One region of the Vogesella sp. genome, then DNA from elsewhere that is predicted to be linked to it. Evidence: riboswitches for the same ligand, from Rfam matches in the RefSeq annotation. Region 1 holds a riboswitch; the other holds the start of a gene.

Region 1 (5,419 bases):
CTTTGCGCATTATTTCATCAGCCGCGAGTGAATTTCTGTTGCAAGAATGCCATAGCGTGCCGCACCTTGGCCGGCAGCACGTCGCGCCGCGGCGTGACGGCGTACACCGGCAGCGCCGGTGCCTGCCACTCGGGCAATACCCGTTGCAAGCGCCCGGCGGCCAGCTCGCCTGCCACTTCCGGTGCCGGCTGCATCGAAATACCCATGCCATCCAGCGCAAACGCCCGTGCCGACAGCATGCTGTTGCTGGCAATGCGGCACTGCAAGCGCAGCACTTCCACGTCGCCCTCTCGCTGCAAGCGCAGCGGCGTCAGGCCATGGTCCTGCTCCAGGCCTATCCAGTCGTGCTGGTACAGCTGGCCCGGCTGCTGCGGCTCGCCGCGCGCCGCCAGATACGACGGCGCCGCCACCAGCACAAACGGCCAGTCGGCCAGATGGCGCGCCACCAGCGTGGAATCGGACTGATTACCGGCTCGCAATGCCAGGTCGATGCGGTGTTGCACCAGGTCGATCATCTCGTCTTGGAAAAACAGGCGCAGGCTGAGGCCGGGGTTGGCCGCCAGTAACGGCGCCAGCGCCTGCCCCAGTACCCCGCCGGCAAAACCGCTGGGCGCGGCAATGCGCAGCTCGCCCACCGGCTCGTCGCGCAATGCCGCCATCTGCACGCTGGCTTCACGCGCTGCGGCCAACATGGCAGCGCAACTGCGGTAAAACACGCTGCCGGCCTCGGTAAGCGTCAGCTTGCGGGTGGTCCGGTGCAGCAGCGCCACCTGGTGTTGCTGCTCCAGCAGCCGCACATGCTGACTAACGGCCGACGCGGTCATGCCCAGCGCGCGCCCGGCCGCGTTCATCGAGCCCTGTTCGATTACGGCGGCAAACACCGCCATGCTGCGTAGCGCTTCCATCATCAACCTCAGCTTAACAATTATTGAATTTTACAGCGGATTATCAGCCAAAACCGGGTGATCTACCATGCAGTCATTCCCCTCCCCCACCCGAAAGGACACAGCATGAACATCGCACTCATCGGCGCCAGCGGTTTTGTCGGCCAAGCCCTGCAACAGGAACTTCTGGCCCGCGGCCATCACGTTACCGCCCTGGTCAGCCGCCCGGAACGCGTTGCCGCTGCGGCCAACCTCACCGTCAAGGCCAGCAACGCCTACGACGCCGACGCCATCGCCCGTGACGTGGCCGGCCACGACGTGGTGATCAGCGCCTTCAACCCGGGTTGGGACAAAGCCGACATCCGCACGCTGTTCCTGCAAGGCCACGACGCCATTGTGGCCGGCACCAAGGCCGCCGGCGTGGCACGCTTCATCGAAGTAGGCGGCGCCGGCAGCCTGTACGTGGCACCGGGCCTGCAGCTGATCGACACCCCGCACTTCCCGGCCGAATACAAGGAAGGCGCCGAAGGTGCACGCCAGGCGCTGAACAAGCTGCAAGACGAAACCGTGCTGGACTGGGTATTCGTATCGCCGCCAGCCATGCTGGCCCCGGGCGAGCGCAGCGGCCAGTACCGTCTGGGCGCCAACGAACTGCTGATGGACGGCGACGCGCCGGCCGGCATCAGCGTGGCCGACCTGGCGGTAGCCATCGTGGACGAGGCCGAACAGGCACGTCACCATCGCCAGCGCTTTACCGTAGCTGCCGCCCAATGAAGCGCCTGCTGAGCGCGGCATTGTTGGCCGCAGGCCTGGCTACCAGCGCTCTGCCGGCGCTGGCCGGCCCGCGCGAAGACGCCAACAAGGCGCTGGTGCTGGCCTTTTACGATGCCGCCTTCACCCGGCTGGATGCAGAACAGGCAGCCAGCTACCTGGCACCCGGCTACATCCAGCACAACCCGGAGGTGGCCAACGGCGTCGCGCCGCTGCAAGACTACGTACGCTGGATCCGCGCCAATAACCCGCAAAGCCGCGCCAGCATCAAGCGCGTGCTGGCCGACGGCGACCTGGTGATGCTGCACGTGCACAGCCAGGACAAGCCCGGCGATCTGGGCGTGGCGGTGGTGGACATCTTCCTCGTGCAGGACGGCAAGATTGCCGAGCACTGGGACGTGATCCAGCCGGTGCCGGCCAAAGACGCCAACGGCAACGGCATGTTCTGAGCGACCCTTGCCCGCACCACCCCGCCCCCGCCCGGCTGTTGCCTGCGGGGGCGTTTTGCTGCGTTCGCACATCGATAAATCTGCCGCACGCATTGACAGCGGCAAGCGCGGTCTTCTAGATTCTGCAAGCCAGGCCGGACTGCAGCTCACCGCGACAGCCACGGCCGCGGCCACAGGAGAGACTGCCTACGCGGCAGCGCCGAAGGGGAATCGCCCCGGAAACTCTCAGGCAAAAGAACTGTGGACGCGAGGCACTCTGGAGAGAAGGTTGGCCGCAAAGCCGCCTCGCCGAAGGACACCCGGTGCGCAATCGCGCGCCGCAATATCTCAGGCACAAGGGACAGAGGGGGCATCGTCCGGCATGGCCGGTCGGGTGCCGTCGCCTTTGTGCCAGCCATGCCCCGCCCGCCCCTGCCGTCACGCGGCACCCTGGGCACCCGCCAAAGAGCCATGCACACGGCTGCTGCCAGCAGCCAGACACGACATGGAGACAGATATGTTCACGCAAGACATGCAGATTGCCGGCTTCGACGACGCACTGTGGGCCGCCATCCAGGCCGAAAACCAGCGCCAGCAAGACCACATCGAGCTGATTGCCTCGGAAAACTACACCAGCCCGCGCGTAATGCAGGCACAAGGCACACAACTGACCAACAAGTACGCCGAAGGCTACCCCGGCAAGCGCTACTACGGCGGCTGCGAGCACGTGGATGTAGTGGAGCAGCTGGCCATCGACCGCGCCTGCCAGCTGTTTGGCGCCCGCTACGCCAACGTGCAGCCGCACTCCGGTAGCCAGGCCAACGCCGCCGTGTACATGGCGCTGCTGCAACCGGGCGACACCATCCTGGGCATGAGCCTGGCCCACGGCGGCCACCTTACCCACGGCGCCAGCGTCAATTTTTCCGGCAAGATCTACAAGGCGGTGCAATACGGCATCAACACGGAAAGCGGCGCCATCGATTACGACGAGGTGCAACGGCTGGCCGTCGAGCATCAGCCCAAGATGCTGGTAGCCGGCTTCTCCGCCTACTCGCTGGTGGTGGACTGGGCGCGCATGCGCCAGATTGCCGACAGCGTTGGCGCCTGGCTGTTTGTGGACATGGCGCACGTCGCCGGCCTGGTGGCGGCCGGGCTCTACCCCAGCCCGCTGCCGCACGCCCACGTGGTGACCACCACCACCCACAAAACCCTGCGCGGCCCGCGTGGCGGCCTGATCCTGGCGGCCAACCCGGACGAGGCGCTGGTGAAAAAACTGCAATCGCTGGTTTTCCCCGGCATCCAGGGCGGCCCGCTGATGCACGTGATCGCCGCCAAGGCAGTGGCCTTCCTGGAGGCGCTGCAACCCGAGTTCAAAGCCTACCAGCAGCAAGTGCTGGATAACGCCCGCGCCATGGTGGCGGTGTTCCGCCAGCGCGGCTATACCGTGGTATCCGGCAAAACCGACGACCACCTGTTCCTGCTGAGCCTGATCGACAAGGGCCTGACCGGCAAGGCCGCCGACGCGGCGCTGGGCGCGGCCTGCATTACCGTCAACAAGAACGCGGTGCCGAACGACCCGCAAAGCCCGTTTGTGACCAGCGGCATCCGCATCGGCACCCCGGCCATTACCAGCCGCGGTTTCGGCAGCGCCGAAGCCGGCCAGGTAGCGCACTGGGTATGCGACATCCTGGACGATATCGATAACGCCGACGTCGCCGCCCGCGTACGGCGCCAGGTGGCCGAACTGTGCGCGGCGTTCCCTGTGTATCGTTAAAACGCACTGCAGCATCGGTAGTGCACACAGCGGCGGCATTGCTCAGTACAATGCCGCCGCTGCCCCGGCAGCACCCACCCACCATGGCCCACCCGGCCGGACAGACAACACCCGTGGCGCCACCCGCGCCCGCACCATAAAAAGAGAAGCAGCATGGCTATCAGCGTATTCGACCTGTTCAAGATCGGCATCGGCCCGTCCAGCTCCCACACCGTTGGCCCGATGCGTGCCGCCCGCCAGTTTGTAGCGCGGCTGGAAAAAGACGGCCTGCTGGCCGCCACCGCCAGCGTGAAAGCCGAGATGTTCGGCTCGCTGGGCGCCACCGGCAAAGGCCACGGTACCGACACCGCCGTGCTGCTGGGCCTGCAGGGCGAACACCCCGACCTGGTCGATACCGACGCGGTAGACGGTATGCTGGCCGCCATCCGTGCCGACAAAGCCATCCGCCTGCTGGGCAGCCACGTGGTGCCCTTTGTCGAAGGCGAACACCTGATCCTGCACAAACGCAAAGCGCTGCCCTACCACCCCAACGGCATGATCTTCGAAGCGTTTGCGGCCAACGGCGACAGCCTGTCCAAGCGCGCCTATTACTCGGTGGGCGGCGGCTTCGTGGTGGACGAAGCCGCCATCGACGCCGGTTTCACCCCACCCGGCGTCACCGAGCTGAAACACCCGTTCAAGACCGGTGCCGAGCTGCTGGCGCTGTGCCAGCGCCACGGCAAATCGATCAGCCAGATCATGCTGGAAAACGAACTGGCCTGGCGCAGCGAAGACGAAGTACGCGCCGGCCTGCTCAACATCTGGCGCGTGATGCAAGGCTGCGTGAAGCGCGGCTGCGAGCGCGAGGGCATCCTGCCTGGGGGCATGAAGGTAAAACGCCGCGCTGCCGACATGTACCAGAAGCTGCTGGCCTCGCCGGAAGCCGCGCTGCGCGACCCGCTCACCGTGATGGACTGGGTCAACCTGTACGCGCTGGCGGTCAACGAAGAAAACGCCGCCGGCGGCCGCGTGGTGACCGCACCCACCAACGGCGCGGCCGGCATCATCCCGGCGGTGATGCACTACTACGCCCGCTTCATTCCGGGTGCCAACGACGACGGGATCGTACGCTTCCTGCTGACCGCCGGCGCCATCGGCATCCTGTTCAAGCTGAACGCGTCGATCTCGGGCGCCGAAGTGGGCTGCCAGGGCGAGGTAGGCTCGGCTTGTTCGATGGCCGCCGGCGGCCTGGCCGAAGTGCTGGGCGGCACGCCGGAGCAAGTGGAAAACGCCGCCGAAATCGGCATGGAACACAACCTGGGCCTCACCTGCGACCCGGTAGGCGGCCTGGTGCAGGTGCCGTGCATCGAGCGCAACGCGATGGCGTCGATCAAGGCCATCAACGCGGCCCGCATGGCGCTGCGCGGCGACGGCCAGCACTTTGTGTCGCTGGACCGCGTGATCAAGACCATGCGCGACACCGGCCGCGACATGAGCACCAAGTACAAGGAAACCGCACGCGGCGGTCTGGCGATCAATGTGATCGAGGTGCCGGTGAATATTGTGGAGTGCTAAAGACTTTT
Region 2 (5,419 bases), on a different contig from region 1:
GGTACAAATGTTGGAGTTGGCTTTTTCGCGGCGGATGTGCTGCTCGCGGGTCTGCAGCGCCATGCGCAGCGCAGTCTTGCCTTTGGCATCCACCGATACGCCGATGATGCGGCCCGGGGCCGAGCGTTTCATGTCGTCGCGGAAGGCAAAGTAGGCAGCGTGCGGGCCACCGAAGCCCATCGGTACGCCAAAGCGCTGGGTGTTACCCACCGCCACGTCGGCGCCCATTTCGGCCGGCGATTTCAGCGCCACCAGCGCCATCACGTCGGCAGCCACGATGGCGACGCCACCCTTGGCTTTGACGGCAGCGATGTACGGGGTCAGGTCCAGCAGGTCGCCGGCTTCGCCCGGGTACTGGAACAGCGCACCGAAGTAATCACCGTTGCCGGCTTCTTCCGGATGGCCCAGCACCAGCTCGAAACCGAAGTATTCGGCGCGGGTCTTCAGCACGTCCAGCGTTTGCGGCAGCACGCGGCTGTCCACAAAAAACTGGTCTGCTTTGACTTTGGATACGCGACGCGCCAGCGCCATAGCTTCAGCGGCGGCGGTGGCTTCGTCCAGCAGCGAGGCGTTGGCGATGTCCAGACCGGTGAGGTCGATCACCATTTGCTGATAGTTCAGCAGCGCTTCCAGGCGGCCCTGGGCGATTTCAGCCTGGTACGGGGTGTAGGCGGTGTACCAGCCCGGGTTTTCCAGCACGTTGCGCAGGATGACACCGGGGGTGATCACCGGGTAGTAACCCAGGCCGATGAACGATTTGTTTACCACGTTCTTGCTGGCCACGGCCTTCAGGTCGGCCAGCGCGTCCACTTCACGCTGCGCAGCCGGCAGGTCGAGGGCGCGGTTGAAACGGATACCGGCCGGCACGGTTTGTGCCACCAGGTCTTCCAGCGAGCTGGCGCCGATCTCGGCCAGCATCTGCTGTTGTTCGGTATCGCACGGGCCGATGTGGCGGGCGATGAATTCTTGGTGATGGAAGAGTTGCGAGAGAGACATGTCTGCGATTCCGTCTAATCGATTAGCCACGAACGGCTTACTGCTTGGCCACGAAAACCACAAAAGACACAAAATGATCCGGGCAAGGTCATGGCTTGCCTAGTACACGTCAACAATGGAAGCGTTCGTGTTGTTTCGTGGGTTTCGTGGCAAAAATTCGCGGCAAAAAAAAGCCCCGCCATCTTGCGATGGCAGGGCCGTTTCATCAGGCGCCGATTTCGGCTGCGTAGGCAGCGGCGTCCAGCAGGCCGTCCAGATCAGCGGCGTTGGCCGGCTTGATCTTGAAGAACCAGCCCGCGGCGTACGGCTCGCTGTTGGCCAGCTCCGGGTTGGCTTCCAGCTCGGCGTTCACTTCCAGGATTTCGCCTGCGATCGGGGCGTATACGTCGGAAGCGGCTTTTACCGACTCCACCACGCCGGCTTGCTCTTCGGCAGCCAGGTTGGCGCCCACGGCCGGCAGCTCGACGAACACGATGTCGCCCAGCAGCTCTTGCGCGTGTTCGGTAATGCCGACGGTTACGGAACCGTCAGCTTCCAGACGCAGCCATTCGTGGCTGGATACGTATTTCAGGTCGGCAGGAATGTTGCTCATCGTTTCTCTCCAGAAAAATAGACTTGGATGGTGTACCGGGACCGGCTCTTGCTCGCCCCGTCGTTATACACCAGCTTATTCAAAAACTTTCTTGCCGTTACGCACGAACGGCATTTTCACCACACGCACGTCGGTCAGCGTGCCGCGCAGGTCCACCTGGGCGGTAGCGCCGGTGGCAGCCGGCACACGGGCGATGGCGATGGAATGCTTGAGGGTCGGCGAGAAGGTGCCGCTGGTGATGATGCCTTCACCGATACCGTCCACCACGACTTTCTGGCCTTCGCGCAGCACGCCGCGGCCTTCCAGTACCAGGCCCACCTGCTTCATGGCCACGCCGGCGGCTTTTTGCGCTTCCAGCGCGCTGCGGCCGATGAAGTCGCGGCCTTCGGTCCAGGCGATGGTCCAGCCCATGCCGGCTTCCAGCGGGGAGACGGTCTCGTCCATATCGTGGCCGTACAGGTTCATGCCGGCTTCCAGGCGCAGCGTGTCGCGAGCGCCCAGGCCGATGGGGGCCACGCCGGCGTCTTTCAGCTGGTTGAAGAAGGTGATGGCTTCAGCAGCCGGGATCATGATTTCCAGGCCGTCTTCACCGGTGTAACCGGTGCGGGCAAAAAACCATTCGCCGGACGGCAGGCCCTGGAATACCTTGAGGGCGCGGATGCTATCGGCCAGCGCCGGCTTCACGCTGCACACTTTGTCGATGGCGGTGGGGCCTTGCACGGCCAGCATGGCCAGGTCGCGGCGCACTTGCAGCTTCACGTCAAAACCGGCGGCTTGCTTGTCCATCCAGGCAAGGTCTTTTTCGGTGGTGCCGGCGTTAACGACCATCCGGAAACCAAAAGCGGTGAGGTATACGATCAGATCGTCTACCACACCGCCTTGTTCGTTCAGCATGCCGGAATACAGCGCCTTGCCCTCGAAACCCAGCTTGGCCACGTCATTGGCAATCAGCTTTTGCAGCCAGGCCTTGGCGTCGCTACCGGTGATGTCCACCACGGTCATGTGCGACACGTCGAACATGCCGGCGTCGCTGCGCACGATCTCGTGCTCTTTCAGCTGCGAACCGTAATGGATGGGCATGTCCCAACCGGCAAAATCGACCATTTTCGCGCCGGACGCGAGATGGGCTTCGTATAGGGGGGTACGTTGCGGGGCTGTCATGGCAGGTCCTTGTACGAGCGTGAGTTTCCTCTGTTTCTCACACCCCTCTGTCCCTGCACCTGAGATTTTCCGGCGTTGCGCCGTTAGCCCCTTCGGTGGGCGCATCCTGTGCGCCGCTCTCCAGATTCTGCGGGGAAAACCCCGATTCTTGCAGTCCTTTTGCCTGAGCGATTGCGGGTGCACTTGCGCCTTCGGCGGCGGTTCTGCCCGGCGGGCAAACCGCTCTCTCCTGCGGAATGCGCGCATTATCGTTGCCGGTAGCCGCGTTGGCAAGCGGGATTTGGTAGCACTGTGGCACCCGCTACCGTTTGCCACACAGCCTGCATGGCAGGCGCCTGCCAAGGGTACGCGAAGGCCAAATGGCAAGCCAAAAGCCCGGCACGCATAGCATGCCGGGCTGATGTCAGGTTGGCCGCAGGCTACCCTGCTGCTCGACGTTTAGCCTTTGACCAGCCGCTCGCGCAGTTGCCACAGGTAGATCGGCAGGCCGGCCAGCAGCAGCAGCACGCCCCACATCACCACCTCGGCGCCGGAACCGTAAATAGTCCACATGGCAAAGATGAAGCCGCCAAACGAGAACGCCAGCGGCGCGTACCAGTCGCGACGGCTGAACTGGCGATGGCGCTTCAGCATCACCGCCAGCAGCGCCATGGCACAGAAGGCGTACGGCAGCAGCGTGGTGGCGGTGGCCAGTAAAATCACGAACTCGAAAATCTGCACGCCGCTATCGCCGCCCGCGTATTTGCTGGCCAGCAGGATGGTCACCAGCACGGTAGACAACATCAGGCCGACGATGGGGACGCCGGCACGATTCTCACGAGTGAAAAAATGCGGGAACAAATGATCGCGCGCTGCGGCTGCCGGGATATGGCCCTGCATCAGGCACCAGCCATTCAGCGCACCGAAACACGATACCACCGCCCCCAGGCCTACCGCGTAGTAGGCCCAGTCGCCCCACAGCTGGCGGGCAGCATCGGCAAACGGCGCGCTGGACGCGGCCAACTGGCTGGCCGGCATCAGCCCCTGCAACGCGATGGTACTGAGGATGTACAGGCCGGCGGCAATCAGGGTACCCAGCACGGTGGCGCGCGGAATGGTGCGCTGCGGCTGGTCCACATCGCCAGCGGGTACCGACGCCGACTCCAGCCCCAGAAACGCCCACAACGTCAGCGCCATGGTGGCGGGAATGGCCTCGCCAAGCGGCTTGTGCTGCGGGTTGAACTGTACGAAGTCGGGGTTCAGGTACAGCAGGCCGGCGATGGTGACGCCGCCCAGCGGCAGCAGCTTGATCAGCGTAGTCACGATCGCCACACGGCCGGAGCTTTGCGGGCCGCGGCTGTTGATCCAGGTCACCAGCCAGATCAGGCCGATGGCGGTGGCGCCGGCAGCCAGATTGCTCTGGTTCAGTACCGGAAAGAACACCCCCAGGTAGCTGACACCGGCCACGGTCAGCGCGGCGTTGCCGGCCCACAGCGCAATCCAGTAGCCCCAGGCAATCAGGAAGCCGGCGAAATCGCCGAAACCTTCATGGATGTAAGCGTACGGCCCCCCGGCCTTGTGCGGCAGCAGGGTGGCCAGTTTGGCAAATACCAGCGCCAGGCAGATGGCGCCCAGCGAGGTGATGGTCCAGCCGATCAGCGACGAGGCGCCGTACTGCGCCAGCGAGGCCGGCAGCAAGAACACGCCGGAGCCGATCATATTGCCCACCACCAGGGCGGTACACATCCAGAAACCGAGCTTGCCCGGTGCGGCCTTAGTCATGGCGCGCTCCTTTCAGCTCAGGGAAAACCGGCAAAGCGACAAGGCACGCCCACTGCGTGCGGTAAAACGGGTATGGCATGGAAAATCCTGATTGTTCTCGGGTTTTTGCTGATGTCCTGACACCCGCCCCTGTCCCGGAGCGTGGTGTAACGCGCTGCATGGCCTGCAGCTACGCCATAAAACAAACAGGGCCCCGACGCCGAGGCCCTGCTGCTTTGCACAAAATTATAGCGTTGTTTGGCTATGCCAGGACGATAGGCCCGGCCGGCACCCTGCCCAGCTGCCAGTTTTGTCGCGCCCACTGCCAGATCTCGTCGCGCGTCTGTACGTCTGCCGGCACCGGGTGACCCAGCCAGGCCAGTGCCTGACGCAACTGCAGCACCACGTTGGCCGCATCGATGGCGGGCGCCAGCGTCTGCTTGGACAGTTTCTCGCCGGCGGCATTGGTCAGCACCGGCAGATGGCAATGCGTTACCGGCTCGCCGCCCAGGCATTGCCGCAGCCATAGCTGACGCGGCGTGGACACCAGCAGGTCGGCACCGCGCACGATATCGGTCATGCCCTGCGCGATGTCGTCCACCACCACCGCCAGCTGGTAGGCCCAGAAACCATCGGCCCGCAGCAACACCACGTCGCCGATATCGCGCTGCAGCTGCTGTGCGTAGCGGCCTTGCAGACGGTCGTCGAACGCCAGCTCGGCGTCGGGCACGCGCAGCCGCCACGCCCTCGCCTCGCGCCCGGCGGCCACCCCGTGACGGCACGTACCGGGGTAGACCATGCCGTCGGGGCCGCGCAGGCCGGCGGCGGCAATTTCCTTGCGGGTGCAGGCGCAGCCGTAGGCGTGCCCTTGCGCCATCAGCTGCGCCAGCGCGGCACGGTACAGCTCGTGGCGGTCGTGCTGCCACGCCA

What was found. Region 1 has a riboswitch for glycine ahead of glyA (serine hydroxymethyltransferase). Riboswitches for the same ligand answer to the same signal wherever they lie in the genome.
Region 2: it holds a riboswitch for glycine, as region 1 does, so the genes downstream of both, gcvT (glycine cleavage system aminomethyltransferase GcvT) here and glyA (serine hydroxymethyltransferase) in region 1, are expected to answer to the same signal.

What each region holds. Positions count from the first base shown of each region.
Region 1 is NZ_JBKBHK010000012.1:442-5,860, reverse strand. Features, by position in the region: gene ACK4FZ_RS13570 (LysR family transcriptional regulator) at 18-908, opposite strand; gene ACK4FZ_RS13565 (NAD(P)-dependent oxidoreductase) at 1,011-1,658, shown strand; gene ACK4FZ_RS13560 (nuclear transport factor 2 family protein) at 1,655-2,104, shown strand; glycine riboswitch at 2,268-2,355, shown strand; glycine riboswitch at 2,357-2,452, shown strand; gene glyA (serine hydroxymethyltransferase) at 2,601-3,857, shown strand; gene ACK4FZ_RS13550 (L-serine ammonia-lyase) at 4,011-5,411, shown strand.
Region 2 is NZ_JBKBHK010000006.1:36,574-41,992, forward strand. Features, by position in the region: gene gcvP (aminomethyl-transferring glycine dehydrogenase) at 1-996, opposite strand, end outside; gene gcvH (glycine cleavage system protein GcvH) at 1,202-1,588, opposite strand; gene gcvT (glycine cleavage system aminomethyltransferase GcvT) at 1,664-2,749, opposite strand; glycine riboswitch at 2,787-2,883, opposite strand; glycine riboswitch at 2,891-2,991, opposite strand; gene ACK4FZ_RS09195 (amino acid permease) at 3,188-4,510, opposite strand; gene gluQRS (tRNA glutamyl-Q(34) synthetase GluQRS) at 4,752-5,419, opposite strand, start outside.